4 regions of the Mesorhizobium sp. M0938 genome follow, and region 3 is predicted to be linked to each of the others. Evidence: predicted binding sites of a transcription regulator. Region 3 holds the regulator's gene; each other region holds the start of a gene.
What was found. Region 3 encodes PhoB, which activates phosphate uptake and scavenging genes when phosphate is short. Its sites were predicted from a motif close to TGTCATNNANCTGTCAT; they were not measured.
Positions count from the first base shown of each region.

Region 1 (7,919 bases), on a different contig from region 3:
GAACAACGGCATGTCGATCATGGGCGTCAATGTCGACTGGCAGCAGGTAGTCAAAGGCCTGGTGCTGCTCGGTGCCGTGGTCTTCGACGTCTACAACAAGAACAAGGGTTGAGCCGGGAGAAACCTGGCCGGACGAGGAAACCATACGGGTCACATCGCGGCTGCCGGCAAGAGCCGGTGCGAAGAAGTCTCCTGAGAGACCAGGCCAGCGAGCGCAATCCGGACAAAGAATTTCACCCGTGGCACGGATTGGTCCCGAGCCGCGCAGGTCAGGGTTTGCCGAATGGGCAGCCGGGCCAAAGCACCAGAGAGAAGAGGGTACATCATGCTGATCTCCCAGATCCTCGACGACGCCGAAACGATTCGGGTCGTTGCCCGCAATGGCGGCAAGACCAGGATCATTAACGGCGCCCGCAGCGTTTATTCGCTGGCAATGGAGGCTGCACGCACCGGCAGCGGACTTGTCGCTCTCATCGAGCGCAAAGGATTCGGTGAAGCGATCGACCTCGATGCCGCCTATAAAAAGGGACGGCTTTTGTCGCCGATCAACCATCCGGATCCGGCGCATCTCCACCTCACCGGCACTGGATTGACGCATCTCGGTTCTGCCGCGACACGCGACGCCATGCACAAGAAGCTAAGCACCGACGGCGGGGAGCAGCTCACGGATTCCATGAAGATGTTCCGCATGGGACTGGAAGGCGGCAAGCCGGCCAAGGGCCAGACGGGGGTCCAGCCTGAGTGGTTCTATAAGGGAAACGGCACCATGGCGGTGGCGCCCGGTGCGGCGCTTCTGTCGCCCGCTTTCGCCCAGGATGCCGGCGAGGAACCGGAGGTTGCCGGCATCTATGTCATCGGCGACGACGGGGCGCCGTTCCGTGTCGGCTTCACGCTGTCGAACGAATTTTCAGACCACGTCACCGAGCGCGTGAACTATCTGTTCCTGGCGCACTCGAAGCTGCGCAACGCCTCTTTCGGGCCGGAGATCCTGATTGGCGATTTGCCGGCCGACATCAGGGGTTCGTCGCGCATCGTTCGCGACGGCAAGCTGCTGTGGGAAAAGCCGTTCCTGTCGGGCGAGGCGAACATGTCGCACACCATCGCCAATCTCGAACATCACCACTTCAAATACTCGGCCTTCCGCCAGCCGGGCGACGTGCATGTGCACATGTTCGGCACGGCGACGCTGTCCTTCGCCGACGGCGTCAGGACCGAGGCCGGCGACGTGTTCGAGATCGAGGCCAAGGATTTCGGCCTGCCGCTGCGCAACCCGCTGGAAATCGAGCAGCCGATGAAGGTGTCGGTGAAGGCACTGTAGCGGGTGATCTCCGGGGAGATGTCGCCGAAGGCGACAGAGGGGGTCGTCTCGCGTAGAGCGCCAGCCCCTGCGTCCGTGATAAGAGCCGAGCCCGGCCGGACCGACCCCCTCTGGCCTGCCGGCCATCTCCCCTCAAGGGGGGAGATTGGCAGTTCCTCAATAAATATCGAAGTCGAAATACTTGGCCTGGATCTTCTTGTAGGTTCCGTCGGCGACGATGGCGTCTATGGCGGCGTTGAGTTTTTCGCGCAGCGCATTGTCTTCCTGACGCACGGCGATGCCTGCTTCCGTCTCGGTGCCCTTGACGTCACCAACCATCTTGCAGCAGCCGTCGCTCGATTTCTTCATCCAGTCCATCAGCACGAACTTGTCTGAGAGGACCGCATCGAGGCGGCCGTTCATCAGGTCGGCAACCGCCTCCTCCTGGGTCGGATAGAGCTTAGCCTCGGCGCCGGCCTTGCCATAGACATCCTGTGCATAGTCGGCCTGGGTGGTCGAAGCCTGGGCGCCGACTGTCTTGCCGGCGAGTGCGGCGGGTTCGGTCGAGGCAATATCGCTGTCCTTCAAGGCCACCAGCGAAAGCGGTGTCGTATAGTATTTGTTGGTGAAGGAGACCTGCTTCTTGCGCTCCTCGGTAATGCTCATGGACGCGACGATGGCGTCGAATTTTCTGGCCTGGAGCGCCGGAATCATGCCGTCCCAGTCCTGCGTGACAAGTTCGCACTCGGCCTTCATCTGAGCGCAAAGCGCCTCGGCGATGTCGATATCGAAGCCGACGAGCTTGCCGTCCGCGGCGATGGTGTTGAACGGCGGATAGGCGCCTTCGGTGGCGATCTTCAATTTTTCCTGTGCTTGCGCCGACAAGGAGCCGGCCGATATCACCAGCATGGCGGCTGTTGCTGCCGATGCGATCCATCTTGAAATCTGCATTTTTTGTTCCCTTGGTTCAGAGCCACCCTGACGGCTGGGCATAGCCAAGCACGACCCGCATGGTTCAGGCAAGCACGGTCTCAGTCGTGATCGGCGATCAGCGCGGCGCGGAAATGCTTGGACAGTTTCAGGCCCTGCGCCTGGTAGTTCGAGCCGAGATCGGTGCCGTAGAGCGCCTGCGGCCGCTTCAGCATGTGCTCGTAGACCAGCCGTCCGACGATCTGGCCGTGGTCGAGGATGAACGGCACTTCGTGACTGCGCACTTCGAGCACCGCCCTGCTGCCGGTGCCGCCGGCCGCCGAATGGCCAAAGCCCGGATCGAAGAAGCCGGCATAATGGACGCGGAATTCGCCGACCAGCGGATCGAAGGGCGTCATCTCGGCGGCATAGAGCGGCGGCACATGCACCGCCTCCTGGCTGACGAGGATATAGAATTCGTCCGGATCGAGCACCAATTCGCCGGCACCGCTCTTGTAGAGCGGCTCCCAGAAGTCGACGACATCCTGCGCGGCGCGCTTGTCGACGTCGACCAGCCCGGTGTGGTGCTTGCCACGGTAACCGACCAGGCCATCCTTATCGCCATCGAGATCGATCGACAGCGCGATGCCGCCACCGGAAATATTGGGTGGCTCGGTGGCGACGAGCGTCTCGGCACGGTGCAATTCGTGCAGCTCGCCTTCCGACAAAAGCGCATTGCCGGTGCGGAACCTGATCTGCGACAGCCGCGAGCCGGCGCGGACGACGATCGGAAAGGTGCGCGGACTGACTTCCAGATAGAGCGGGCCGCTATAGCCGGCAGCGATCTTGTCGAACTCGTGGCCGCGATCGGTCATCACGCGGGTGAAGATGTCGAGCCGTCCGGTCGAGCTCTTCGGGTTGGCCGAGGCCGAAATGTTTGCCGGAAGCGCCAGGCTCTCGAGCAGCGGGACGATATAGACGCAGCCCGTCTCCAGCACCGCACCGTCGGCAAGATTGATTTCGTGCAGCTTCAGACGGTCGAGTTTTTCAGCGACCCTGTGGTTTGGGCCAGGCAGGAAAGAGGCGCGTACCCGCCAGGCCTTGTCGCCAAGCCTGAGGTCGAGGCTGGCTGGCTGGATCTGGTCGGCGTCGAGCGCGCGCAGCGACGTCAGCGCACCCGACTGGAACAGCGCGGAAATGTCCTGATCGGGAAGAATGCCTGTCTGCCGCAAAGTCTGGCTCCGCTTGAAGGCCGGGCAAGGTCTCGTTTCTTGCAGATTCGTGTCGCAAAACCGTGAGACACCCTCAGGGCGGACCCGAGGGCAGGCTTTTGCGGAACCTGCTGGTACAAACCTCTTAATCATGCCGGCAATTGACGCAAGCGAGGTCCGGGTCTAAAGGATCGTTATCCCGTGGTGATTTGGCCGGTCGGCTTGCAGCCACGTTAAACAAGTCGCTAAAGGACCGTCGGGCCGCAAGGCCGTATGGACCGGTTGCGACTTTCGCGGCCGGTTTTTTTGTGTCTGGAACAAAAGTGATGACAAGCAAGAAGCGTAACTGGAAACCTCAGACAGCACTCGTGCATAGCGGGACCTTGCGTTCCGGCTTCGGCGAGACCTCCGAGGCGATGTACCTCACCCAGGGCTATGTCTACGACACCGCGCAAGCGGCCGAGGCCCGCTTCAAGGGCGAGGAACCGGGCTTCATCTATTCGCGCTACGCCAATCCGACGGTCGACATGTTCGAGAAGCGCATGTGTGCGCTGGAAGGCGCCGAAGATGCCCGCGCCACAGCGTCCGGCATGGCTGCGGTGACGGCGGCGCTGCTGTGCAGCGCCAGGGCCGGCGACCATATCGTGGCGGCGCGCGCGCTGTTCGGCTCCTGCCGCTGGGTGGTCGAAACACTGGCGCCGAAATACGGCATCGAGGCGACGCTGGTCGACGGCACCGAAATCGGCAATTGGGAAAAGGCGGTCAGGCCCAACACCAAGCTGTTCTTCCTTGAAAGCCCGACCAATCCGACGCTGGAAGTCGTCGACATCGCAGCCGTTGCCTCGCTTGCCAATTCAATCGGCGCGCGGCTGATCGTCGACAATGTCTTTGCCACGCCCTTGCAGCAGAAGCCGTTGCAGCTCGGCGCCCATATCGTCGTCTACTCGGCGACCAAGCACATCGACGGCCAGGGCCGCTGCCTCGGCGGCGTCATCCTGTCGGACAAGAAGTGGATCGACGAGAACCTGCACGACTATTTCCGCCACACCGGCCCCAGCCTGTCGCCGTTTAACGCATGGACGCTGCTGAAGGGCCTCGAGACGCTGCCGCTGCGCGTGCGCCAGCAGACGGAAAGTGCCGGCCGGATCGCGGATTTTCTTGCCGAGCGGCCGGAGATCGCCCGCGTCATCTATCCGGGCCGCGCCGACCACCCGCAGGCGGCGGTCGTCAAGAAGCAGATGTCGGGCGGCTCGACGCTGATCTGCCTCGACGTCAAGGGCGGCAAGCAGGCGGCCTTCGCCTTCCAGAACGCGCTCGATATCGTGCTGATTTCCAACAATCTCGGCGACGCCAAGAGCCTGATCACCCATCCGGCGACAACGACGCACAAGAATCTGAGCGATGAGGCGCGCGCCGAACTCGGCATCGGGCCGGGCACGCTGAGGCTGTCCGTCGGACTTGAGGACACGGACGATCTGCTCGCGGATGTCGAGCAGGCACTTAAATCAGCCAAATAGCAGTCGCCGCGCGGCAGGGATTTCTCAGACGCTTTCTTCCAACTCGGTCATAGCCTTGGTGCGGATGGTCATGGCATTGCCGCGCCATTCGACAGCACCGCCCAGCCAGCCACGTGCCCAGATGGCGGGAAGCACCGTATCCCGCACGATCATCGCGGTGACGGTGCGTGGCGAGAGATACCAGCCCTTGGACCAGGCGAGCATGCATTCCGGCAGATAGGCAATCAGCAGTACGCATAAAGCCGTGGTGGGCAAGCTGACGCCGGCACTTGTCGCCGCAATCAGCGCCAACAGCAGTGGCATTGCCGCGCCGGTTAATATCTCGGGCGCGAAGAACAGCGGGAAGGTGACGCGGCGCAGCCGCGCCCAGCGGGCCTGGCGCGACCAAATTTCGCCAAATGTACGCTGGCCGAGCGGCTGCTCGAATGGCGAGGCGACGAGGTTGACGCGCAAACCGAGCCCATTGACCAGCTTGGTCGCAGCGGCGTCCTCAGCGATCTCGGCGGCGAGCGCGTGGATACCGCCGTTCGCGTCAAGCATCGGCTTGTTCCACAGCATGCTCTTGCCCTGGGCAAAGCCGAGGCCAAGTGCCTCACCGGCATATTGCCAGCGCGCCTGCAGCGTGTTGAGGAAAGCGCATTCGACTTCAGCCCAGAAGCCATCCGGCCGCGAGCCGATCGGGGTCGAGCAGACAAGGCCTGTGGTCGGCCGCCATGCGGCCATCAGGTGCTGGATATAGTCTTTGGGCATCAACACGTTGGAGTCGGCAAGGATGACCCAGTCGTGGCGTGCGGCTTCCCAACCCTTGGCGCAGTTATTGAGCTTGGGATTGGCGCTAATGCGGTCATCGCCGGTGAGCAGCCGCGCCGGCACATTGGGATAGCGGGCAATAGCGGCGTTGATGAGATTGACTACTGGATCGTCGGCATGGGCGACGCAGAAGATCAGTTCATAGTGTGGCCAATCGAGCGAGAAGGCGCGCTGAAGCGTCTCCTCGGTGAACGGCTCGACGCCACGCGACGGCACGACAATCGAGAGAGGCGGCGGCTTCCCGGAGGGTGCAGCGATGACATGCCGCTTCTTCAGCCGCGACGAGGCGAGCATGATGCTGGCGAGATTTGAAAGAAGAAGGGCTGAAGATGCAACGGCGGCTGCGAGAGTCAGTTCCATCGAGATCTGGTCACTCCGGAAAGGCCGCCTGCGGCCGTTTCATGAGAGCGCCGCGTCCATTTGGACGCGCAAAGGACGCTCTAACGCTTTTTGAGTCTACCGCATCGTGTTTTCCGAAAATCGAATTCGATTTACGGGCCGATGTGGTAGTCGACAGAGCGCCCGAGTCGCCCCGGCACGGTCTGTGCACACCAACATTGTCATGTGTCACTTAAATGACATTGTTTTTCGGCACGGGCGCTTTGAGGTCGGCAAACGGGGTCTGCGCTCCCGCATCAAACCGCGCAGCGGGACAAATGTTCCCTGCCGCAGCAACCGGAGTAATCCATGTACCGCGCCGTCACGCGCAACATCGAAGTGCTGGTCAGGCCGTTCTATCTGGAAGATCGCTCGGACCCGACGGAGAACCGCTATGTCTGGGGTTATCACGTAACCATAGACAATCAGTCGGACGAGTTCGTTCAGCTTCTGTCGCGCTATTGGCATATCACGGACGGCGCCGGCCGCGTCGAGGAAGTGCGCGGCGCCGGCGTCGTTGGCGACCAGCCCGAGCTCAACCCCGGCGACAGCTATCAATATACGTCCGGTTGCCCGTTGCCGACGCCTTCCGGCATCATGGTTGGCCACTACACGATGCGCAACAAGCGGGGCGAGACGTTCGATATCGCCATCCCCGCCTTTTCGCTCGACTTGCCGGGCACACGGCGCACCGTCAACTGACAGCTGTTACTGCGCCGCGGTAAATTCCGCTGGGTCGAAGTCATACTGCTTCGAGCAGAATTCGCAGGCGACGTGAATGCCGCCATCCTCGGTGCTGTCCCTGATCTCGTCGGCGGAGAAGCCTTCGAGAATGCCGCGGATCCTCTCCTTGGAACATGAGCACTGGTCAGCGACCGGAACGCCGCCGAAGACGCGGACGCCGTGCTCGTGGAACAGCCGGTAAAGCAGCCGCTCGGCGCCGATCGTCGGGTCGATCAGTTCCGTCGGTTCGATCGTACCGAGCAAAGCCAGCAATTCCTGCCAGGAATTGTCGGCGGGATCGTGGATCTCGCCGCGCGGATCGCCGTCGCCGCCCGGAAGGTCGGGCACGCGCATGCGCTCGGGCGATTGCGGCAGGAATTGCGCCAGGATGCCACCGGCGCGCCACTGCTCGCGGGCGCCGCCGATGCCGGGCGTCAACAGCTTGGCCACCGAGAGCCTGAGATCGGTCGGGATCTGTTCCGACTGGCGAAAATAGGTGCGCGCGGCCTCCTCCAGCGTCTCGCCGTCAAGCTGGACGATGCCCTGATAGCGCTGCGTGTGGGCGCCCTGGTCGATGGTCAGCGCCAGGACGCCGCTGCCGAGCAGCGTCTGCTGCGACGTCTCGCCGGCGGCGGTCAGCGCCTCCAGCCGGTCGGCATCGAAACGCGCATAGGCGCGCAGCGCCGACGGCGTGGAAAAATCCGCGACCAGCATGTCTACCGGCCCGTCGGTGCGGGTCTGCAGGATGAACTTGCCCTCGAACTTGAGCGAGGTGCCAAGCAGCACCGTCAGCACGCAGGCTTCCGCCAGCAGGCGGGCGACCGGCTCGGGATAGTCGTGACGGCTGAGGATCGCGTCGAGCATAGGCCCGAGCTGGACGGTGCGGCCGCGCACGTCGAGCGGGCCGACCTCGAAGGGCACGACATGATCGTCGCCGGCGTAGCCGAATTCGCCGAGTTTGGGTTGATGTTCAGCCAACTGATGAGTTTCCAACATGACAAAGCTCCGGGGCGCGGCCATGCCGCCCTCCGGGGCGCATGCGTCGAAACGCGCTCGATTTGCGTGATGCAGTTG
Region 1 covers NZ_JAMYNS010000009.1:5,525-13,443, forward strand. Annotated here, with positions in the region: gene mmsB (multiple monosaccharide ABC transporter permease) at 1-112, shown strand, start outside; gene araD1 (AraD1 family protein) at 326-1,318, shown strand; gene NKH73_RS17345 (ABC transporter substrate-binding protein) at 1,475-2,248, opposite strand; gene NKH73_RS17350 (2'-deoxycytidine 5'-triphosphate deaminase) at 2,329-3,438, opposite strand; SAM riboswitch at 3,609-3,686, shown strand; gene NKH73_RS17355 (O-succinylhomoserine sulfhydrylase) at 3,744-4,934, shown strand; gene NKH73_RS17360 (ceramide glucosyltransferase) at 4,959-6,104, opposite strand; gene apaG (Co2+/Mg2+ efflux facilitator ApaG/CorD) at 6,432-6,824, shown strand; gene NKH73_RS17370 (Hsp33 family molecular chaperone) at 6,831-7,865, opposite strand.
Region 1: NKH73_RS17360 (ceramide glucosyltransferase) is a predicted target of PhoB. The motif match lies at 6,309-6,325, and genes of this name have one in related genera.

Region 2 (7,919 bases), on a different contig from region 3:
GGCCACGACCGGCCTCAACATCGCGACCGACCTGATCACCGCCAATCCGAACCTCAAGGGCATCTTCGCCTCCAACCTGATCATGGCGCAGGGCGTCGGTCAGGCGATCGCCGAGAACAGCCTGGCCGGCAAGGTCGGGCTCGTCGGCTTCGACAGCGACGAGAAGCTGATCAAGTTCCTCAACGACGGCGTCATTTCGGCGCTCGTCGTGCAGGACCCGTACCGGATGGGCTATGACGGCATCAAGACGGCGCTCGCCGCCTCGAAAGGCGAGAAGGTCGAAGCCAATGTCGACACCGGCGCCAATCTGGTGACCAAGGCCAATATGAAGGATCCGAAGATCGACGCGCTGCTCAACCCGAAGCTCGACTGAGCATCGCCAACAGGCGCACTGTTTCCGGGGCTTTTGCCCCGGAAACGACCTACACTTGCGTCAATCGTGAGGCCAATCTGGGAGGATTGTCATGACGTCCACGGCGCAGGAATTGCACCCGGCCCCAACGCTGGAGCCCGGCAGGACGATCCTCGAACTCAAGGGGCTGGAAAAGCGCTATCCCGGCACGCACGCGCTGAAGCCGGTGAACCTCGCCTTCAAGGCCGGAGAGATCCATGCCATCGTCGGTGAAAACGGCGCCGGCAAATCGACCCTGATCAAGCTTCTGACCGGCGTCATGCCGCGCACATCAGGCGACGTCATGTGGGAGGGCCAACCGGCGGCGTTGGCGACCCCGCATGAAGCGATGGCGCTCGGCATCAATGCCGTGCACCAGGAGGTCGTGCTGTGCCGCCACCTCACCGTTGCGGCCAACATGTTCCTCGGCGAAGAGGATTCCCGCTTCGGTATCCTGCAGCAGCGGGCCATGGTCAGGCAGGCGCAGAACATCATTGACGATCTCGGCTTCGACCTGCCGGCGCATGTCGTGCTCGGCGATCTCACCATCGGCCAGCAGCAATTGATCGCCGCCGCCCGCGCCACGGTGCGCGGCACCAAGTTCCTCATCTTCGATGAACCAACCGCCTACCTCACGCGCAAAGAGGCCGACCAGCTGTTCACGCTGATCCGCCGGCTGAAGGGCGAAGGCGTCACCATCATCTACATCAGCCACCGCATGGAAGAAGTGTTCGAGCTTGCCGACCGTGTCTCGGTGCTGCGCGACGGTACGCTTGTCGGCACCAGGAACATCGCCGAGACCAACGACGCCGAGCTGGTCAAGATGATGATCAACCGCTCGATCGAGCAGGTCTATCACAAAGAGCACTTTACGCCGGGCGCGACGCTCCTCGAAGCCAGGAATCTATCCGGCAAGGGCTTCGAAAATGTCTCGATGACGGTCCGTGCCGGCGAAATCGTCGGGCTCTACGGCCTTATCGGTGCCGGGCGCAGCGAGTTCGTCACCACGCTCTACGGCCGTCATCGCAAGTCGGCAGGCCAGATCCTCTGGGAGGGCAAGGAGGTTCAGGTTAACTCCGAGCATGACGCTATCAGGCTCGGCATGGCGCTGGCACCGGAAAGCCGCCGCGACCAAGGCCTCTGCCTCAATTTGCCGGTCGGCCTCAATCTCAATCTGCCGATCTACAAGCGCATTTCCAGCAAGCTGCTAATCTCCGGCGCACAGGAGAAGACCGAGGCGGATCGGCAGATCGCCAATCTCAGGATCAAGACGCCGACGCGCAACGCGCTCGCCTCCAGCCTGTCCGGCGGCAACCAGCAGAAGATCGTCATCGGCAGATGGCTGGCGCACGGCGCCAAGCTGTTCATCTTCGACGAGCCGACAGTTGGCGTCGATGTCGGCACCAAGGCGGAGATCTACCGTCTGTTCGGCGAACTGTTGTCCAAGGGCGCCGGCATCATCCTGATCTCGTCCTACCTGCCCGAGGTCTATGAACTCGCCGACACGCTCCATGTGTTCCGGCGCGGCAAGCTGGTGGCCACGCATGGGTTCCGCACCGCCGATCACGAGGAAATTCTCACACAGGCGCTCGCCGAGAAGCAAGAAAAACCGGGAGGACAGATATGAGCACGGAGGCTATTCCGGCCGAAAAACCGAAGCGCAACTACAACGCCCTGTTCGGGCTGACGCTGCTGGCCCTGCTGGTGCTGTTGTGGATCATCCTGTCGGTGGCGACGCCGAGCTTCGCCTCGGCCAACAACATCTCGAACCTGTTGCGGCAGGGTTCGATGATCGCCATCCTGGCGGTCGGACAGACCTTCGTCATCATCACCGGAGGCATCGACCTTTCCGTCGGCGCCGTGGTCGGCTTCGCCACCGTAATCGTGGCGATGCTGATTAATGCCGGAGTACCGCTCTTCCTCGCCATCCTGATCACCTTGCTGGTCGGCGTCGCCATCGGCATGTTTCATGGCTTCGGCATCGTCAGGATGGGTCTGCCGCCCTTCATCATCACGCTGGCGACGCTGACATCCTTGCGCGGCATCGGCCTCTTGATGACCAACGGCAACTCGATCTCGATCAACAACGACGCCTTCCAGCTGTTTTCGCGCAGCTCGTTTCTCGGCGTCCCCAATCTGTTCTGGATGGTGATCCTGGTCGGCATCCCGGCCTATATCTTCCTGCATCACAGCCGCTGGGGCCGATATCTGTTCTCGGTCGGCTCCAACGCCGAGGCCTCGCGTCTGTCTGGCGTCAATGTCCAGCGCACCATCTACATGGCCTATACGCTCTCAGGCCTCTGCGCGGCTTTCGTCGGCGTGCTGCTCGCGTCGCGCATCGGCATCGGCAATCCGACGCAGGCCGAGGGCTGGGAATTGCAGGCGATCGCCTCGTCGGTGATCGGTGGTACCTCGCTGTTCGGCGCTGTTGGCTCCGTGCACGGACCGCTGCTCGGCGCCTTCATCCTGGCCACCATCAATAACGGCGCCAATCTGCTCAACGTCAACGCCTTCTGGCAACGCATCATCACCGGGGTGCTGATCATCGTCATCGTCTATTTCGACGGCCTGCGCCGCCGCGGCAAGTAGACCATATTAACAACCGCCGGCCCGGCGCTAGGGACGGCGGTTCCATGAACAGACTGGATTGAAGCATGAAAGCCGTCGTCTGCCGGTCGCCCGGCGAGCTTGTTCTGGAAGACCGTCCGGCACCGAGCACACCACCGCCGGGCTGGGCGCTGGTCGCGGTCAGTCATGTCGGCATCTGCGGCACCGACTATCACATCTTCGAGGGCAAGCATCCGTTCCTGGCCTACCCGCGCATCATGGGCCACGAGGTTTCCGGCACTGTGATCGAGGCCGGCGACGGCGTCGATCTGGCCGTCGGCGAGCCGGTGGTCATCAACCCCTATCTCGCTTGCGGCAAATGCATCGCCTGCCGGCAAGGAAAACCGAATTGCTGCGTCAAGATCGAGGTGCTCGGCGTGCATCGCGACGGCGCCATGTGCGAACGGATCCTGGTGCCGGCGCAAAATCTCTATCCGGCAAACGGCCTGTCGCTGGCCGATGCCGCCGCCGTCGAATTCCTGGCGATCGGAGCGCATGCCGTGCGGCGGTCGCTGGCGCAGCCAGCCGCGCGCACCCTGGTCATTGGCGCCGGGCCGATCGGGCTCGGCACGGCGCTGTTTGCCCGCATCGCCGGTCTCGACGTGACGCTGCTCGACATGAGCGCGGAGAGGCTGGATTTCGCCGCTAGCGAACTCGGCTTCGCGACCCTCGACGGTTCGCGGGCGTCTGCGACCGATCTGGTGCGGGAGGCGACCGGCGGCGAAGGTTTTGACGTGGTTTTCGACGCCACCGGTAACACCCAGTCCGTCCAGTCGGCCTTCGCCCATGTCGCGCATGGCGGGACGCTGGTCCTGGTCAGCGTCGTCAAGGACGACATCCTTTTTTCCGATCCCGAATTCCACAAGCGCGAAATGACGCTGATCGGCAGCCGCAATGCGCTTCGCGCCGATTTCGACCATGTCGCTGCCTCGATCCGCGATGGTGCTGTGCCGCTGGCGAAGCTCGTCACCCATCGCACGACGCTTGACGAGACGCCGCGCGACCTCGCCCGCTGGGCGCATGAGAAATCTGGCCTGATCAAGGCGGTCATCCAGGTCGGATGAGACCGGAGTGCCCCGGCGGCGAGACCTAGTTTGCAGGGAATGTGACTGTCCTTGCCCGTCACTGTCGCACTTCTAAATTACGGGCGGTGTCGCGTCGCTAGATCGCTTTGACAATTCACATGGCGCCAGCGGAGACTTCCGCCCCACCATGATCTCTCCTTCAGCCCCTGTCGGTCATACTTTCGGCGCACGCCGCAAGATTTTTGAGGTGTCGTGACCAGCCCCCGCGGTGATCCGAGATCAGCGGCGCCCGCTCTTCCACCGGCGCCCCCTCCCAGCCGCGATGCTGGAGCGAAATGAGCGCCCCACCGCTCTGACCGACGATGGTGACGGTGAGGGCGGTTTCGAACTCCCATTCCTCGTCCTTCCAGGTCATGGCCAGAAGGTGCGGCGGGTCTATTTCGGTAATCGTCCCGGTGGTGCGGTGCTCGAGAACGCCGTCGCTCCAGGGCTCGAAGAAGTGGCCGCCGATCCTCGGCTCCAGCTTCACCCCCTCGTTCCACCAGAGTGCAGGCCGGATCAGCGCCCCCCAGACCCGGGCGGGAGACGCCGCCGCTTGCTGCTCAAGCCGAATTTCCTCGCTTTGCGCTATGACGAACCTCCTATGGTCCTGCTTTCTCTCAAAATATGTTATTAAAATATAACATGTCAATTGAGGCTGAGAACGCTGCGATCGTGCTGCGCCGTGACGGCGCAGGAAGTCCGAGACGCGCCGCGCCCCAGATGGCGCTCAAACGGATGGACAACGTAGGAATCATCGTCGATGATCTCGGTGTCTCACAACGGGTCCGTTGTTAGTGGATCCCTGCAGCAGGTTGTGACGCGTTCAAACAGGGTGCCCGGTTTGTTTTGCAGGCCGGCCTCAGCTGAATATCGGCGCACCTTAAAGCGCCGACAGTCTAAGCTCGACACGCTCAGCCGGAAACCGCGTTTCAGCAAACTGGATCGGCTGGCCGTCCAGCGTGACATTGACCGCGACCGTGACCAGCACGATGGCGCCGGGCTGTAGATCGAGATCGGCAAGATCGGCGGCATCGGCGTGGCGCGCCGACAAGACCGTCGATTGCCGGAGATAGTCACTGACCCCGAAACGCTCGAGCGAAGCGGTGACCGATCCGGTTTCAGCCATGGCGGCATCGATGCCGGCGAAGCGTCCCGCGTCGAACCAGCCGGTGGCACGCGAGACCGACCGCCCATCGGCTTCGCCGCGTGTCTCAAGGCGTATGACATGCGACCCCTTGGCAAGCCCCAGCCCTTCGGCGATCCGCCGGCTGGCCGGCTCGACCGCAGATTCGAGCAGCACGCTGCGGCGCTCCGATGTCTGCCCTTGCAAGCCCTCCGAAAAACGGGTGCGGGCGCCGATCGGATAGGACAGCCGCTTGCGCGACAGCACGAAAGTGCCACGCCCCTGCTCGGCCCTGAGCACGCCGTCCTGCACAAGGGCTGCGATGGCGCTGCGCACGGTATGGCGGTTGACGCCATAGCGCTCGGCCAGTGCGACTTCCGGCGGCAGCGCGGCATTCTCGGCAAAGTCGCCGACGGCAATCGAATGCAGGATCCGGTCGGCGATCTGCCGCCACAGTGAGACGCCGCTGCGCCGCTCTATACTGCTGGCAATCTGCGGCCCGCTCATTTCTGCCCCAATCTTTTTTGCCCTGTCATCCATCCGTCATGGACACGCTTTAGAGAATAGGTATAATTTGTATAATTGTCTAAATCAATAGACAAATTTGCGGAGAAGGGATGGCGGTCATGCGAGGACAGGAAGCGCGCGATCAGGCCGAGCGCAAAGCCGTCATGGCGACGCTGGCGCAATCGACCGGCGACGATATCGTCCGCCTCTGGAACGAGGCCGGCCTGCCTTCGGAAGCGGAACTCCTGCGCGGTCCCGAAACCGGCCTAGTCACCGTGCGTGGCCGCATCGGCGGCGGCGGCGCGCCGTTCAATGTCGGCGAGGCAACGGTCACCCGCGCGACGGTGCGGCTTGCCTCGGGAGAAGTCGGCCATTGCTACGCCCTCGGCCGTGACAAGCAGAAAGCAAAACTTGCGGCAATCGCCGACGCGCTCTGGCAGGACCCCGCCCGCCGCAACGAGGTCGAGACCAAGCTAATCGCGCCCTTACAAACCGCACTGGCCAGCGCACGTGAACGGCGGCGCGCCGAGACGGCGGCAACGAAGGTCGATTTCTTCACCATGGTACGCGGAGAAGACTGATGGACATCGCAACGCAAGCGATTGAGGGCGGCTTTGCCGATCCCGTGTTCGACGCCCAGACGGTGTTCCGCGCCGTGATGGATGCGATGGCGCGGCCGGGCACCTTGCAGCCCCTGCCGGTCTTTGCCCGCCCGCCGGCGCCGCTGTCTGCCACCGCGGGCGCTATCGCGCTGGCGCTGTGCGACAACGACACGCCGCTTTGGCTCGACCCCGTTTTGCAAGCCCCAGCAGCGGTGAAATCCTGGCTGGGCTTCCACACCGGCGCGCCGCTCGCCAACACGCCGGCCGATGCACATTTCGCGCTGATCGCCACGCCGGCCGAGATGATGGCGCTCGACGGCTTTTCGCAAGGTACCCAGGACTACCCCGACCGCTCCACGACGCTGATCCTGCAAGTCAGCGATCTCGTTTCAGGCGCCCCTCTGCTGCTCGAAGGTCCCGGCATCGAAAAGACTGCAACCATCGCGCCGGCGCAGATGCCGCGCCACTTCGTCGAGCAGTGGAAGCAGAACATCAAGCGCTTTCCGCGTGGCATCGACATCGTCCTCGCCACCCCCGACGGTGTTACCTGCCTGCCGCGCACGACGCGCATCAAGATGATGGAGGCGTGATATGTATGTCGCGGTAAAAGGCGGTGAAGCCGCCATTGTCAACGCCCACGCCCTGCTCGCCGACCGCCGCCGCGGCGACCGTTCGGTGCCGGCGCTGCGCCTCGATCAGATCGTCGAGCAGCTGGCGCTCGGCGTCGACCGGGTGATGAGCGAAGGCTCGCTCTACGACAGGGAATTGGCGGCACTGGCCATCGTTCAGGCGCGCGGCGACATAATCGAGGCGATCTTCCTGGTTCGCGCCTATCGCACCACGCTGCCGCGCTTCGGCTACACCAAGGCGATCGACACCGGCGCGATGCTGGTCGAGCGGCGCGTTTCGGCGACCTACAAGGACCTGCCCGGTGGCCAGCTGCTCGGCCCGACCTTCGACTACACACATCGGCTGCTGGACCCCGAACTCGCCGCGGGCGGCGATGTCGCCGAGCCGCTGCAGCGCGCCACCGAGGCGGAAGCCATGCCGCGCGTCTCCGCGATCCTCGCCCGCGAAGGCCTGATCGAGCCTGATGGCGACATGCCTGGGGATCATGTCCCCGGCGACATCACCCGCGAGCCGCTGGAATTTCCAATGGCGCGCGACATCCGCCTGCAGGCGCTGTCACGCGGCGACGAGGGTTTTCTGCTGGCGCTCGGCTACTCCACGCAGCGCGGCTATGCCCGCAACCATCCCTTCGTCGGCGAGGTTCGCATCGGCGAGGTCGAGCTGGAACTCGACGTGCCGGAGCTGCCCTTCGCAGTACCGCTCGGCTCCGTTCGCGTCACCGAGTGCCAGATGGTCAACCAATTCAAGGGCTCGGCCAAGGCGCCGCCGCAATTCACCCGGGGCTACGGCCTCGTCTTCGGCCAGAGCGAGCGTAAGGCTATGGCCATGGCGCTGTGCGACCGCGCTCTTCGTGCAACTGAATTCGGCGAAGATGTCGTCGCCGCGGCCCAGGACGAGGAGTTCGTCATCTCGCATTCCGACAATGTCCAGGCGACCGGCTTCGTCGAGCATCTGAAGCTGCCGCACTATGTCGATTTCCAGGCCGAGCTCGA
Region 2 covers NZ_JAMYNS010000011.1:171,839-179,757, forward strand. Annotated here, with positions in the region: gene NKH73_RS20730 (ABC transporter substrate-binding protein) at 1-373, shown strand, start outside; gene NKH73_RS20735 (sugar ABC transporter ATP-binding protein) at 465-2,018, shown strand; gene NKH73_RS20740 (ABC transporter permease) at 2,015-2,980, shown strand; gene NKH73_RS20745 (zinc-binding alcohol dehydrogenase family protein) at 3,046-4,062, shown strand; gene NKH73_RS20750 (SRPBCC family protein) at 4,223-4,714, opposite strand; gene phnF (phosphonate metabolism transcriptional regulator PhnF) at 4,946-5,695, opposite strand; gene phnG (phosphonate C-P lyase system protein PhnG) at 5,815-6,276, shown strand; gene phnH (phosphonate C-P lyase system protein PhnH) at 6,276-6,887, shown strand; gene NKH73_RS20770 (carbon-phosphorus lyase complex subunit) at 6,889-7,919, shown strand, end outside.
Region 2: phnF (phosphonate metabolism transcriptional regulator PhnF) is a predicted target of PhoB. The motif match lies at 5,719-5,735, and genes of this name have one in related genera.

Region 3 (7,919 bases):
GCCGCAGCCGTCGCGTTGGCCGGCCTCTTCCTTGTGCTGCTCCTGTCGACGATCGTCACGCAGGCGATCCCGGCGCTGCGGCAGAATTATCTGACGCTGCCTATCGATCTTTCGGCGGCCAAGGTCGACCCGGCGAAACTCGATGCCGTCAACTACGACGCCATCGCCCAGGAAGCGCTTACGGCAAAATTTCCGGATGTGACGAGCCGTCAGGACAAGCGCCTGCTGCGCGGGCTGATTTCCACCGGCACAGGCGTCTTCCTGCGCAAAGATATCGCTGCTGATCCAGGGATGCTCGGAAAAACGGTGGACTATGCGGTCCCACTTGACGATTTCGCCGATCTTTATCTCAAGGGTCTGCTTGCCGACGTCGGTTCGGACGAAGCGATTTCGACAAGCGTCACACCTTCGCAAACCAGCGGCGACATCGATCTGACCTTCGGCGACGATGCCATGCTGGCGCTGGCGCGCGGCCATGGTGCGACCGAGGGCGAAAACGGCATGCTCACGCTGACGAGCGGCGCGTCGTCGCTGCTGGTCGCGTTCAATGGCGGCACGGTCAAGCTGACCGCGCTGTCGCCTGGGGCCAACGGGACGGCGATCGCAAAGGGCACGGTGATCGAGGCGCTCGACAGCACGACGCCCGCCGCGAGCGGCCAGGCATTCCTGCGCGTCATCAATACGCCGGAAGCATCGCGAAAGATTTCGGACAAGACGATCGTCTGGCTCGATACGCTGAAGAGCGCCGGCCTGATCGAAAGCCGGTTCAACTCGATCTTCTTCTTCACCGGCGCAAGCCGCGAGCCGGAACTGGCCGGTGTCTGGGGCGCGGTCGTCGGTTCGTTCCTGACCATGATCGTGACGCTCGCCATCGCATTCCCGATCGGCGTTTCGGCGGCGATCTATCTTGAGGAATTTGCACCCAAGAACCGGCTGACGACGATCATCGAAGTGAATATCAACAATCTGGCGGCGGTGCCCTCGATCGTCTTCGGCCTGCTTGGACTTGCCGTATTCCTGAATTTCTTCGGCCTGCCGCGCTCGGCCCCGGTGGTCGGCGGCATGGTGCTGGCATTGATGACGCTGCCGATCATCATTATCGCCTCACGCGCTTCGCTGCGCGCCGTGCCACCGTCGATCCGCGAGGCCGCACTTGGCATCGGAGCGTCCAAGGTCCAGACCGTATTCCATCACGTCCTGCCGCTGGCGATGCCGGGCATCATGACCGGCACCATCCTCGGCATGGCGCATGCGCTGGGTGAAACCGCGCCGTTGCTGATGATCGGCATGGTCGCGTTCATCGTCGACATTCCCGGCGGCTTCACCGATCCCGCGACGATCCTGCCGGTGCAGATATTCATGTGGGCCGATTTCCCGGAAGCTGGATTCCAGCAGAAGACTTCGGCGGCGATTTTGATTTTGCTAGTGTTTTTGGTCATCATGAATGCCATCGCGGTGATACTGCGCAGGCGCTTCGAGCGGCGCTGGTAAGGAGTTAGAGGATATGAACATCATGACGGAAGCCAGCGTCGAACAGAAACTGAATAGCGGAACCAACGAACCTTCGATCAAGATGAAGGGCGAAAAGGTCTCTGTTCATTATGGCGAGAAGCGCGCTCTGTTCGACGTGGATCTCGATGTCCGCGAGAACCAGGTGACGGCGTTGATCGGCCCGTCGGGTTGCGGCAAGTCGACCTTTCTGCGTTGCCTGAACCGAATGAACGACACGATCGACATCGCGCGAGTAAGTGGCAAGATCACGCTCGACAACGAGGATGTCTACGACCCGAAAATCGACGTCGTCGAGCTGCGGGCTCGCGTCGGCATGGTGTTCCAGAAGCCGAACCCGTTTCCGAAGTCGATCTACGAAAACGTCGCCTACGGTCCGCGCATTCACGGTCTGGCCAGAAGCAAGGCGGAGCTGGACGGCATCGTCGAATCGAGCCTGAAGAAGGCCGGCCTGTTCAACGAGGTCAAGGATCGCCTGCTCGAATCGGGCACCGGCCTTTCCGGCGGACAGCAGCAGCGCCTGTGCATCGCGCGCGCCATCGCGGTGTCGCCGGAAGTGATCCTGATGGACGAGCCCTGCTCAGCGCTCGATCCGATCGCCACCGCCCGCGTCGAGGAGCTGATCGACGAGCTGCGTCAGAACTACACGATCGTCATCGTCACCCATTCGATGCAGCAGGCAGCGCGCGTGTCGCAGCGAACGGCGATGTTCCATCTCGGCTATCTGGTCGAGGAAGGCGCGACCGACAAAATGTTCACCAACCCCGACGACAAGCGCACCCAGGACTACATCACCGGCCGGTTCGGCTGAGCGGTCCGGCGGCGAATTCGAACACGAGGACAGCATCATGGGTGAACATACCGTCGCCTCCTTCGACGAGGAATTGGAACACATCGACAGGCTGATCCGTGACATGGACGAGCTTGCCGCCGCGATGGTAGCTGCGTCGATCCGCGCATTGCTCGCGTCGGACAATGCCATGGCGCAGCGCGTCGTCTCTGACGATGCCATCATGGATGCCCGGCAGCGCGAGCTCGACGACAGCGCGATCACACTGATCGCCAAGCGGCAGCCGATGGCGCAAGACCTGCGCGCCGTGGTTGGCGCAATCCGGATGGCCGGCGATCTGGAGCGCATCGGCGACCTGGCCAAGAACATAGCCAAGCGGGTCAGCGCAGTCGGACAGAGCGCCACGCCGCGTAATCTCTCGCACGGTATCGACGCAATGGCGGATCTCGTTCTCGAACAGCTCCGTGGCGTGGTCGAGCACTACGTGTCGCGAGACGCCAACGCGTTGAAGGAACTACGCGCCGCCGACGAGAAGGTCGATGTCAAATACACGGCGGTTTTTCGCGAGCTCCTGACCTACATGATGGAGGACCCTCGTAACATCACCGCCTGCACGCATCTTCTGTTCTGCGCCAAGAATCTCGAGCGTATTGGCGATCATGTAACCAACATCGCCGAAAACGCCTACTATGTCGTGACCGGGCAGCAGTTGCCGGCGGATCGCCCGAAGCTCGACGAAACGACGACGGCGCCGGCGACATGACGGGGGTGACCGATCGATGATCGCGCCGCGCATCATGGTGGTGGAGGATGAAGAGCCGCTGGGCGTCCTCCTCCGCTACAATCTGGAATCCGAAGGCTATCAGGTCGAGGTGGTGACACGCGGCGACGAGGCCGAAATCCGGCTGCAGGAAAACGTGCCCGATCTTCTGGTGCTCGACTGGATGGTGCCGGCAGTTTCCGGCATCGAGCTTTGCCGGCGTCTTCGGGTGCGTCCCGAAACCGAGCGGTTGCCGATCATCATGCTGACCGCGCGCGGCGAGGAGAGCGACCGGGTGCGCGGCCTCTCGACCGGGGCCGACGACTATCTGGTCAAGCCGTTCTCGACACCGGAATTCATGGCCCGAGTCAAGGCGCTGCTGCGCCGCGCCAAGCCGGAAGTGCTGTCCAGCGTGCTGAAGGTCGGCGACATCATGCTCGATCGCGAATCGCACAGGGTCTACCGCAAGAAGAGCGAGATCCGGCTCGGGCCGACCGAATTCCGGCTGCTCGAATTCATGATGCGGCACCCCGGTCGCGTCTTCTCGCGCAGCCAGTTGCTCGACAATGTCTGGGGCGAGACGATTTACATCGATGAACGCACGGTGGACGTCCATGTCGGGCGGCTGCGCAAGGCGGTCAACAATGGTCGCATGCCCGATGTCATCCGTACCATCCGCGGCGCGGGCTATGCGATCAGGGAAGACTAGGCTGATACTCCAGGTGATGCCGGCCCGCGAATGGCGATTTCCTGCGTTTCCGGTACGTACTTAAACGTTACGCTCCGTTCCGGTTCTCGGAAGCCACCGGTTTGGTTGTTTCGCGCCCGTCTTCGACTCCGGCGTGGCCTGACCTGAATCTCAACACATCCAAGTCGCAATCCGCCTTTGTTCCTTGCCTTTCGAACTCAGGCCACGTCCTTCCTGATCGTGCCGGACTTTCCTTGCGCGCCCGGCGCGAAAATCTCCTGGTCGACGAAATTCAGCGCCTGCATGGCGCAGCCTTCGCGGATCAGCGGCAATTCGTTCGGCTCGGTGTCGAAGGAAATCGAACCCGAATGCTGGCCGCCGGCGGTCTGGGCGATGGCTTCGCGCAGGGCAGGCTCGATCAGGTCGAAAGCGGCAGCGCTGGCGCCGACCATGGCGACCGGCGCCGGATCGATCAGCGCGAACAGGCTGCCTAGGCCGAAGCCGAGCGCTTCGCCGGCCTTGCGGTAGGCTTCGCGCTCCGGTCCGTCCGTCTCGCGCGCCCGGGCCGCCAGTGCCCGCATGTCGGCATCGCTGACATCGGCAACCGGTTCGGCATTCTCGCTCAATTGCCTTGCATTGCGCCAGATGGCGTAGTTGCCGGCATAGGCTTCGACGCAGCCGCGCCGTCCGCAACGGCAAAGCGCGCCGCCCGGCCGATGGATCATGTGGCCGAATTCGCCGCCTGAGGAATGGGTGCCGGTGAACAGTTCGCCCTTCAGCACCAGCCCCATACCGATGCCGTGTGAGAGGAGAATAGCGATGAAATCGTTGCGGTAGCGATCCGGGTCGCGCCAGCGCAGCGCCACGGCCATCATGTTGCAGTCGTTTTCCATGATGGCCGGGATGCCGAATTCGCGTTCAAGAATGTCGGCGAAAGCGATGTTCGTTTGCGGCGTGATCGGCGACCACAACATGGCGCGCGCATGGGAATCCGTAATACCCTGGATCGCCAGTGCGATGCGGGCGACGCTTTGGACGTCGAGGTCGGGATCTTCGAGCCGTCGCCGGACGATGGCGACACATTCGCCGATCAGCTCGTCGCGCGACATGGTCAGCGTGTCCAGCCGGCGCTGTTCCTCGGCGACGACTTGTCCGGCATAATCGATGACGGCGACCGACAGGAAATTCAGCGACAACACGACGGCCAACACCGCTGCCGCTTCCGGATTGAGGCCGAGGCCGACCTGCGGCCGGCCGCGTTTCAGCGAAACGGCCTCGCTCGCCCTGCTCTCGGTCAGGATGCTTTCCTGGATCAGGTCTGAACAGATCGCCGATATGGTCGAATGGCTGAGGCCGGTGGTTGCCGCGATCTCGGTCCGCGATGGTTGGCCGGCCCGGCGTACGGCCGAAATCACCATCGCCCGGTTGCGGCGGCGCAAATCGTCATGACGGATTCCAACCGACATTCTGCTGCTTCCTCCCTGTCACCGCGGCGACTCATAAATCGGAAGCCGTCGATAATGTCGGACAAATAGTGGCAGAAGCAGAAGCCGCTGTCACGGTTTATTCCGAGGCTCGAAAAAAAGCCGGAAAGCCATCAAAATCCATCAGAATTGATGTTGACAGCGCTTCGGCGTTGGATCAGTGTTTTTTCGAGGCTCGAAAAAATAGAGCCTTTGTGCCGGCCCTCGGGTCAGTCTGGTCGCGCCGCACGCGGTGCAGGGAGGAATATCATGAAAAGATTCGCAGCCGCCATTCTGGCGGGGGTCGCCATGTCGCTGACGCTCGCATCGGTCGCACAGGCCAAGGACAAGGTCATTGGCGTTTCGTGGTCGAATTTCCAGGAAGAGCGCTGGAAGACCGACGAAGCCGCCATGAAGGCGGCGATCGAGGCCGCCGGCGACAAGTATATTTCAGCCGATGCGCAGTCCAATCCCGGTAAGCAGCTGACCGATGTCGAAAGCCTGATCTCGCAGGGCGCCAATGCACTGATCATCCTGGCGCAGGATGCCTCGGCCATCGGGCCGGCGGTGCAGAAGGCGCTGGACGAAGGCATTCCGGTCGTCGGCTATGACCGGCTGATCGAGAACAAGGACGTGTTCTATCTGACTTTCGACAACCAGGAAGTCGGCCGCATGCAGGCCCGCGAAGTGTTCAAGGTAAAGCCGGAGGGCAACTACGTCTTCATCAAGGGCTCCGGCGCCGATCCGAATGCCGATTTCCTGTTCGCCGGCTCCATGGAAGTGCTCAAGGACGCCATCGACAGCGGCAAGATCAAGAATGTCGGCGAGGCCTATACGGACGGCTGGCTTCCCGCCAATGCGCAGAAGAACATGGAACAGTTCCTGACCGCCAACGACAACAAGGTCGACGCGGTGGTTGCCGCCAATGACGGCACCGCCGGCGGCGTCGTCGCGGCACTAACGGCGCAAGGCCTGGCCGGATCCGTCCCGGTATCGGGTCAGGACGGCGATCATGCCGCGCTGAACCGCATCGCGCTCGGCACACAGACCGTATCGGTCTGGAAGGACGCGCGCGAGCTCGGCAAGAACGCTGCCGAGATCGCTTCGCAGCTGGCCGATGGCAAGCAGATGACCGACATTGCGGGCGTCAAGGATTTCACCACGCCGGGCGGCAATGCCGTCAAGTCGCTGTTCCTAACACCGATTGCCATCACCAAGGACAATCTCAACGTCGTCATCGACGCCGGCTGGATCAAGAAGGACGAAGTCTGTGCGGGCGTCGCCGCAGGCAGCGTTGCGGCCTGCAACTGATCTGGACAACTTCGCAGGGAAACGAACGCCGCGGCTGTCAGGCCGCGGCGTTTTTCGAGAGGCTTTCCACTTCAAATGACTTCCGCTTTAAATGACTGGGGAAAGCAAATAGCATCCTGTTCCGGCATCCGCGCCAGACGGCAACCCGGTCGGAGGACATCATGACCGACACGGCATCCAACTCACCGGTGGCCAACACGGCCGAAGACCGGGCGCGCGAATCCGAGCTCAGCGCAGTCGGGCGGTTCCTCAAGGCAACCGAGCTCGATATACGCATGCTCGGCATGGTCGGCGCGCTGCTGGTCATCTGGGTTGGAATTCACATCCTGTCGGGCGGGCTTTTCCTCACGCCGCGCAATCTCTGGAACTTGTCGGTGCAGACCTCCTCGGTCGCGATCATGGCGACCGGCATGGTTCTTGTCATCGTAATGCGCAACATCGATCTTTCGGTCGGCTCCGTCGAAGGCGTGATCGGCATGGTGATGGGCGTGGCCCAGGCCGAATTCCTCATCCGCGTCTTGGGATTTCAGGTTGGAAATCCCTGGATATGGATTATCGCACTTGCCGCCGGCGTGGTGCTCGGCCTCATGATCGGCGCGCTCCAGGGCTTCATCATCGCCTATCTCGAGGTTCCGGCTTTCATTGTGACGCTGGGCGGCTTGCTGATCTGGCGCGGCATGGCTTGGCTGATGACCAGCGGGCGCACCGTCGCGCCGCTCGACACCACCTTCCAGCTCATGGGGGGCGGGCCGCGTGGCTCGATCGGCGCAACCGCAAGCTGGATCGTCGGCATTCTGGCCTGTATGGCCGTCGCCTTCATGCTGCTCAACGGCCGGTCGCAGCGCAAGCGGTTCAAATTTCCACTGCGCCCCGTCTGGGCGGAGAGCTTGCTTGGTGTTGTTGCCTGCGCCGCCATCCTCGGCGCCGTCTGGATCGCCAATTCCTATCCTTGGCCGGTCGGCATCGTTCGCCAATACGCCCAACGGAACGGCATCACCGTCCCCGAAGGCGGGCTGTTCATCGCCCATGGCATCGCCATACCGGTGCTGATCGCGGTCGCAGTCGGCATCGTCATGACATTCATTACCAAGCGTACGCGTTTCGGCCGCTATGTCTTTGCCATCGGCGGCAATCCGGAAGCGGCGGAGCTCGCCGGCATCAACACGCGCTGGGTGACGATGAAGGTGTTCATGATCATGGGCGTGCTGGCCGCAATCAGCGCGGCGATTGCATCGGCCCGCCTCAATGCGTCGACCAATGCGCTGGGTACGCTGGACGAGTTGCTGGTCATCGCCGCAGCCGTCATCGGCGGTACATCGCTGGCCGGCGGCTCCGGCACAGTGCTCGGCGCCATGCTGGGCGCGCTTCTGATGCAGTCGCTGCAGTCCGGCATGGTGC
Region 3 covers NZ_JAMYNS010000002.1:53,513-61,431, reverse strand. Annotated here, with positions in the region: gene pstA (phosphate ABC transporter permease PstA) at 1-1,491, shown strand, start outside; gene pstB (phosphate ABC transporter ATP-binding protein PstB) at 1,505-2,320, shown strand; gene phoU (phosphate signaling complex protein PhoU) at 2,358-3,062, shown strand; gene phoB (phosphate regulon transcriptional regulator PhoB) at 3,079-3,768, shown strand; gene NKH73_RS02910 (ROK family protein) at 3,966-5,213, opposite strand; gene xylF (D-xylose ABC transporter substrate-binding protein) at 5,481-6,521, shown strand; gene NKH73_RS02900 (sugar ABC transporter permease) at 6,683-7,919, shown strand, end outside.

Region 4 (7,919 bases), on a different contig from region 3:
AGCACAAGGCCCGCCAGCACGAAGAGCAGCGAGGCATCCCAGCGGCTGATCGATGAAAAGAAGCAGGAGATCACGGCGAGCGATGCCGTACGCGCCCAGAACTGCAATGCAGCACCCTGGCGTTCTGCGCGCTCCCGCAAATTTTTCAGGCGCGAATAGCGGCGAAGTTCAAGTGTTGGCGCGGTCGGCATAGGATCACTTCGATTTCACGGGGACGTGTCACGCATTCGGCAAACCCGCGCTCTACTGGCAAATCAGTGCGCGAACTCTACCATGAATGTGGTTCCATTTTTGAAGCGCGGCTGCAAAGAGCAAAAATGTCCAGACAAAAGATCATGGTGGAAACTGAAGCAACGGGCGGACATTCTTGCACTGACAGATGACCCACTGACCGGCAAAATCCTGGTCGCTACTCCGTCTTCCGCTTCCCTGCCAGTTGCGCCCGCGCATCCCTGATCGAGGCGGCGTATGTCACCAGCGGCCGCTTGACGCCGTGGTTGATCAGCATGCGACGTGTCTGCGGCGAAGCGCCTGATATGATGAAGCGCACGCCGGCGCCCCTCGCCTTGTGGGCCGCGCCCTCGATGACGTTGGCTGCCGTAGAATCGAAGAACGGCACTGCGGAGCAGTCGAGGATGAAGTTCTTGCGCTGGTCGGCGATGCGGTCCAGCACCGTGGCGACGGTCGAGGCGGCGCCGAAGAAGAAGGCGCCCGAAATACGGTAGACGACGGTGTCGGTATCGCTGGCTTCACTGGAATCATAGGCGTTCGCGGCACCGGTTCTGTCGGCGACGTCGTCCGGCACCAATCTCTGGTCCGGCTCAACCGCAATGCTCTTGGCCATGCGGTCGATGAACAGGATCGAGCCCAGAGCGAAACCGACGACGATGCCTTCGGTGAGGTCGCGGAAGACGACGATCAGGAAGGTCGCCATCAGCACCAGCGCGTCGCCGCGCGAAGCGCGCAGTAACGTGGCGAAGGCTTGCTTCTCGAACATGTTCCAGCACACCACCGCCAGCACGCCGGCAAGGGCTGCAAGCGGGATGTAGCTGGCCAGCGGCGCTGCCACCAGCATCAGCGCAAGCAGGAGGACCGAGTGGATCATGCCCGAAACCGGTCCATGCGCGCCGGCCCGCACGTTGGTCGCCGTTCGAGCGATGGTGCCGGTGGTGCAGATGCCGCCGAACAGGGCCGACGCGATGTTGGCAAAGCCCTGCGCAACGAGTTCGCAATTGGAGCGGTGCCGCCTTCCTGTCATGCCATCGGCGACAACCGCCGACAGCAGCGATTCGATCGCGCCGAGCAGCGCAAAGGCTATGGCGTCCGGCAGGACGTCGATTACCTTGTCGAAGCTGATCGGCGGAAAGGCCGGCATTTGCAGGCTGCGCGGGATGCCACCGAAGCGCGTGCCGATGGTTTCGGCAGGCAGGGAAAACAGCGCCACGGCAAGCGATGCCAGACCGATGGCGATCAGCATGGCGGGCCATTTCGGTCGCCATCGCTTCATCAGGGCAATGGCGACGATGGTCAGTACGGCCACGGAGGTGGCAGCGAGATTGACCGTGCCGGCCGCCTCACTGAGCGCCATCAGCTTCGGCACCAGCGGTCCGGGCTCTTTGCCGGCGAGCTTCAGCCCGAACAGCTCGACGATCTGGCCGGAGAATATGGTGATGGCGATGCCGGCGGTGAAGCCAACGGTCACCGGATAGGGAATGAACTTGATGTAGGTGCCAAGCCTGAGATAGCCGATGGCGAGCAGGAAGATGCCGGCCATCATTGTCGCCAGCAGCAACCCGTCGACACCGACCCGCGCCACCGTTGCCGCTACCAGCACGATGAAGGCGCCAGCCGGCCCGCCTATCTGGAAGCGGCTGCCGCCGAGCGCCGAGACGAGGAAGCCGCCGATGATGGACGTGTAGAGTCCGCGCTCCGGCGTCACGCCGGATGCGACCGCGATCGCCATCGACAGCGGCAGCGCCACGATGGCCACGGTCAGCCCGGCAATGGCATCGGCCTTGAAGTGCTCTGCTGTGTAGCCCTCGCGCAGCACTGTCACCAGCTTCGGCGTGAACAGTTCGGAAAAAGTCGGCTTTGCCGGACTTTGGGCCGGTTGATGAATTGCCCGCCGATCCATGGACTGCCTTTCGCTCCTGATGCAGGTCGCTCAAACTGGGCAACGACATGCATAAAAACCAAGGCGGCGAGATCGTCGGCAGGACTGTCGGCGGTCGCCGTCGCGACTTTTACCGACTCAGCCCGGCGGGCTCTTCGGCACGACCGGCTTGAGGCGCACGCCCCTGCCGCCGCGCTCGCTGGCCTGATTCTCGCCGATCAGTTCCACGCCGGCCTCATCGAGGGCCTGGATGACCTTCATCAGCGTGTCGACCACGGCCCTGACCACGCCGTCGCTCGCTTCCATGCGCTGGATGGTTGGAAGCGAAACCCCGGCGCGCTCGGCAAGCGTCTTCTGATCGATGCCGGCCAGCGCCCTTGCGGCGCGCATCTGCGCGGCAGTGATCATCGGCTAAAAACCCCCGTCTAAGTCTACATTCCTATGTATAATACCATCATTGTGATGTTTCAAGCATCATAATGTATATGTCAGACGTGCACACCAAGGTCCTGCCGAGCCTGCGCGCCAACTGGGACAGCAGGCCCTCGGCCGTCATCAATTTCGAGGAGTGTTAGCCGCAGCGTCGCTCAGGTGTCGGTCTGCCCGCGCCATCGCTGTAACGCCCATGCGGCCAGCCAGCACAGCATGGCCCAGGCGAAGCCGGCGCACCAGCCGGCCAGCACGTCGGACGGCCAATGAACGCCGAGATAGACGCGGCTGATGCCGACCAGCACCGTCGTCAGCACTGCCAGCGACAGCACGTAGATCTTCGTCGTTCGCCCAGGCAGGAAGCGCGACGCCATGCTGCCCAACGTCAAATATGTCACCGCCGACAGCATCGCATGGCCACTCGGAAACGAAAGCGTCGCCACGTCGGCGAGATGCGAGACGAGCTCGGGGCGAGGCCGGTCGATTCCGAGCTTCAGCGTGCTCGACAAGGCCTGCCCGCCCGCCACCGCTACGAAAACGAGAAATGCTGGTCCCGGCCTGTGGATCAGCAGCAGATAGACGATCACCGCAGCAGTGATCAACACGAGGACACTGGCGCTGCCGAGGCTGGTAATGTCGCGCATCGCCCCTTCCAGCCATGGCGGGCCGATCGGATCGTCGGGTTGGCCCGCTTCACGAAAGGCAAGCAGGATTTCCGTGTCGAAGGCGTGCGGCGTGGTGTCTCGCGCCACCTCCATCAGTTCCTCGAACCCCCATAGTCCGCCGGCAATGACCAGTCCGGCCAGCAACACCGGGAATTCGATCCAGCTGAGCAACTTGGTTGTGGTGTTCTTCATCGGCCCTCGCAATTACAATTTTTGCAGATAGGGTCCGAGCGTGATCAGCGCCACCGCTGCGACGGCGAGCACGATCCCGGTCGCCTGCAACGCATTGACGCGCTCGCCAAAGAAAACCAGTGCCACCACGTTCACCGACACCAACTGGATCACCGCCGACAGGCTGAACGACACCGACATGCCGAATTCACGGATCAGCCTCAGCATAATCAGATTGCCCAGCGAATAGAGCGCCAAGGTCAGAATGATCTTGCCGATGCTCGGCGCCAGTCCCCATTGCTTGGCGGCCGTCGCCGCCAGAAGGAAGATCACCGTCGAAATACCGAGCTGCCCCAGTCCCCAAAAACTCACTTTTTTATCCCTCTCGAAGCGGTGCTTCCGTGCCTGCCGCAGATCTTGTTTCCGAAGCGTCGGTTGCGGTCAAGCGGGGCCGATCATCGACACGGAATCGGGACTGGAAATTGGCTGGCAACGTCATCAAACTGTGATCTGCTGGCGATAGCGGTCAGTCAAGCAAGACGCTCCAGCCATCCCAAAGAAGCCAGAGGCAAGTCCACATGAACGAACATCGCTCGACTGAACATCGCGCCCCCGACGCCCAGTTCCGCACCAGCCTGCTCGAGGAAAACGATGGGCCAGGAACCAATCCCACCGACAACCAGACGATAGGCGAGATCATCGCCGCGCGTTTCTCGCGCCGTGGTTTCCTGCAGGGATCGCTCGCGGCAACCGCCATCGCCGTCACCGTCAGCCCGCTGGCGCTGATGCTCGCCGACGATGCCCGCGCCGCCGCCGGCTCGGCCTTCACCTTCGACGAGGTCGAGGCAGGCGTCGACGACAAGCATCATGTCGCCGCCGGCTATGACGCCGACGTGCTGCTGCGCTGGGGCGATCCGCTGTTTGCCGATTCGCCGGAATTCGATCCGGTCAACCAGTCGGCGGAGGCTCAGGCCAAACAATTCGGCTACAACAACGACTATGTCGGCTACATCCCGATCGACGGCTCGGCCGAGCACGGCTTGTTCGTCACCAATCACGAATACACCAACCCGCATCTGATGTTCCCCGGCATCGTCAAGATCAGTGAGGGCAAGATCGAGGTTTCGCCCGCCGACAAGAAGCGCGTCGACATCGAAATGGCGGCTCATGGCATGACCGTCGTCGAAATCCGCAAGGTCGACGGAAAGTGGCAGGTCGTGCGCGACGGCAAGCAGAATCGCCGGATCACCTCCACGACCGAGATGGCTTTGACCGGCCCGGCTGCCGGCCATGACCGGCTCAAGACCAACGCCGATCCGACCGGCACGAAGGTGCTGGGCACCGTCAACAACTGTGCTGGTGGACTCACGCCTTGGGGGACGGTTATGTCTGGCGAGGAGAACTTCCACGGCTATTTCGCTGGCGAGCTTCCCGCCGATCATCCTGAAGCGGCAAGTTACAAGCGGTACGGCATTCCTGAAGGCACCTATGAATGGGCGAATTTCTACGAGCGCTTTGACGTCTCCAAGGAGCCGAACGAGCCGAACCGCTTCGGCTGGATGATCGAGATTGATCCGACTGAGCCCAATTCCGTCCCGAAAAAGCGCACCGCGCTTGGCCGCCTCAAGCATGAAGGCGCCGAGTCGGCTGTCGCCAAGGATGGCCGTGTGGTGTTCTACCAAGGTGACGACGAGCGTTTCGACTATGTCTACAAATTCGTCACAGCCGGCAAGTTCAACGCCGAGGACCGCGCCGCCAACATGGATCTTCTCGACGACGGCACGCTCTATGTTGCCAAATTCGCCGAGGACGGTACGCTTGAATGGCTGCCGCTGGTTCACGGTCAGGGCCCGTTGACCGCCGAAAACGGCTTTGCCAGCCAGGCCGACGTGCTGATCGGGACAAGGCTTGCGGCCGATCTTCTCGGTGCCACCAAGATGGACCGTCCTGAGGACATTCAGCCCAACCCGACGACCGGCAAGGTCTATGTCATGCTGACCAACAATTCGAAACGCAAGGCCGACCAAGTCGACGCCGCCAACCCGCGCGCCGAAAACGCCTTCGGCCACATCATCGAGATCGTCGAGGACGGTGGCGATTTCACTGCCACCAAGGGCAAGTGGGAAATCCTGTTGAAATGTGGCGATCCCTCGGTGGCCGAAGTCGGTGCCACCTTCTCGACCGCGACGACCGCCAATGGCTGGTTCGGCATGCCGGACAATTGCTTCGTCGATTCGGCCGGCCGGCTCTGGGTCTCGACCGATGGCCAGGGTCCGAAGGCGACCGGGCGCACCGACGGCCTGTGGGCCGTCGACACCGAAGGCGAGGCGCGGGCGACGTCAAAGCTGTTCTTCCGCGTACCGATCGGTGCTGAACTGTGTGGCCCGATATTCACACCCGACGACCAGACCGCTTTCGTCGCGGTCCAGCATCCGGCCGATGGCGGCGAAGACTGGGAGCCTTTTGGCCGCCCCTCTTACTATGAGGACCTGTCAACCCGCTGGCCCGACTTCAAGCCCGATATGCCGGTGCGGCCGTCGGTCGTCGCCATCACCAAACAGGGCGGTGGCAAGATCGCGGTCTAGAGATCATCTCGCTCCAAGGTCCACTCTGATAAATCGTGAAGGAGGGGTTTCGGTTCGGCCGAAGCCCCTCATTTTTATGCCCAATTGCCAGTTTATGCCCAACTAATGGGCTTTCGTTCAATTCTCGCTGCTACCATTTCAGGTGTTCACCACCCCAGTTGCGCTCTATAGGGCACATGCGCGATATGATCGACAATCAGACCGCCCAATGCGATTGATTCGAAGCCCGCGAGCTGGCGGGTACTCCCAGTAGTGAAGCGCGGGACGCGGAATCTCGACAATGCCCTCCTTGCGCATTCATTTCGACCGCCTGCTCGAGGGCGCAGCGCCGAAGGTAGAGCGGCGGGAGCTGACGCATGTCCAGCGCCTGGCGCTGGTCCGCCAGCACGGCAATTTTTCGCTCGCCTATTCGACCGCCGTCCAGCGCAACCTTTCCTATTTCGGTGACGCTGACGGCTACATCGCCTTCGGCACCAAGATGAGGCACCATTTCGCGCTTGGCGACCCGGTGGTCCATCCGCCCGATCGGCCCGACTATATCAGGCGTTTCGTTGAGGCCGCCGATAACCCCTGGTTCGTGCAGATCGGCGAACAGACGGCCCGCGTGCTGGCCGGGCTCGGATACCAGGTCAACCGTCTCGGCGTGGATACGCGGCTGGTCCTGCCAGCCCATGATTTTTCCGGAAAGCGCAACGAAACCGTGCGCTATTCCGAGCGCTGGCTGCTGAAGAAGGGGTTCTCCTTTGCCGAGGACAAGCGGACCATCTTTCTCGACGAGATCCAGCGGCTATCGCAGAACTGGCGGGCGGACCGCATCGTCAAACGATGGGAGATGGCTTTCCTCAACCGCCCCTTCAGCGATCATCTCGGCGTCGACATGCGCCGCTTCGTCCTGCATGGCCCGGATGGCGAGCTCGTTGCCTTGCTCGACTTCGATCCGCTGTTCAGCGGTGGCGAGGTGATCGGCTACACCACCTCGTTCAAGCGCAAGCATGTCGACGCCACGCCGCATGCCGAGATCGGTCTGACCAAATTCGCAGTCGACCGCTTCCGCGAGCAAGGCATCTCCGTCGTCACGCTCGGCCTGTCGCCGCTCGTCGACATCGGACCCAGCGGATTTGCCGAAAGCGACTTCTGGCGCACCACCTTTCAGCGCGCCTATGACTCGCCATGGATCAACCGCAGCAAGTTCAACCTGCAGGGGCAGGCTGCTTTCAAACGCCGTTTCCACGGCATCGAGGAGCCGACCTACGTCGCCTTCCGCAGGGGCACCTTCGTCGAGATGCTGGGATTGCTCCGCCTGATCAAGGCGCTCTAGGCGACGCGACACCTAGAGCGGTTCAGCTTTTGATAGAACCGCTGACCGGCTCTAAGTGTTTGTTTTTACGCAATTCCCAACGGAAAACCGCTACGCACTTTTCCTGGAATTGCTCTAGTGACCTGGCCGAGTGCTTTCTGGCTTCGTCAGTTCCGCAGCCGGTAGCCGGTCCTGAATATCCACGCGACGACCGCTATGCAGATAAGCAAGAAAACGACGGTCATGCCTAGGCTGATGCCGATCGAGACGTCGGACTTGCCGTAGAAACTCCAGCGAAAGCCGCTGACCAGATAGAGGACAGGATTGAACAGCGTCACCGTGCGCCAGATGCCGGGCAGCATATCGATCGAATAGAAGCTGCCGCCAAGGAAGGTCAGCGGGGTGATGATCAACAGCGGCACCAGCTGCAGCTGCTCGAAGCTCTTCGCCCAGATGCCGATAATGAACCCGAACAGGCTGAACGTCACCGCCGTCAGCACCAGGAAAGCGAGCATCCAGAACGGATGCTCGATGGTCAGCGGCACGAACAGCGCCGCGGTCGCCAGGATGATCAGGCCGAGTATGATCGACTTGGTCGCCGCACCCCCGACATAGGCAATGATGATCTCCAGATAGGATACTGGCGCCGACAGCAATTC
Region 4 covers NZ_JAMYNS010000001.1:525,714-533,632, forward strand. Annotated here, with positions in the region: gene NKH73_RS02555 (adenylate/guanylate cyclase domain-containing protein) at 1-191, opposite strand, end outside; gene NKH73_RS02560 (SulP family inorganic anion transporter) at 410-2,134, opposite strand; gene NKH73_RS02565 (helix-turn-helix domain-containing protein) at 2,252-2,521, opposite strand; gene NKH73_RS02570 (phosphatase PAP2 family protein) at 2,701-3,399, opposite strand; gene NKH73_RS02575 (hypothetical protein) at 3,412-3,750, opposite strand; gene NKH73_RS02580 (PhoX family protein) at 3,957-5,963, shown strand; gene NKH73_RS02585 (phosphatidylglycerol lysyltransferase domain-containing protein) at 6,244-7,281, shown strand; gene NKH73_RS02590 (ABC transporter permease) at 7,428-7,919, opposite strand, start outside.
Region 4: NKH73_RS02580 (PhoX family protein) is a predicted target of PhoB. The motif match lies at 3,872-3,888, and genes of this name have one in related genera.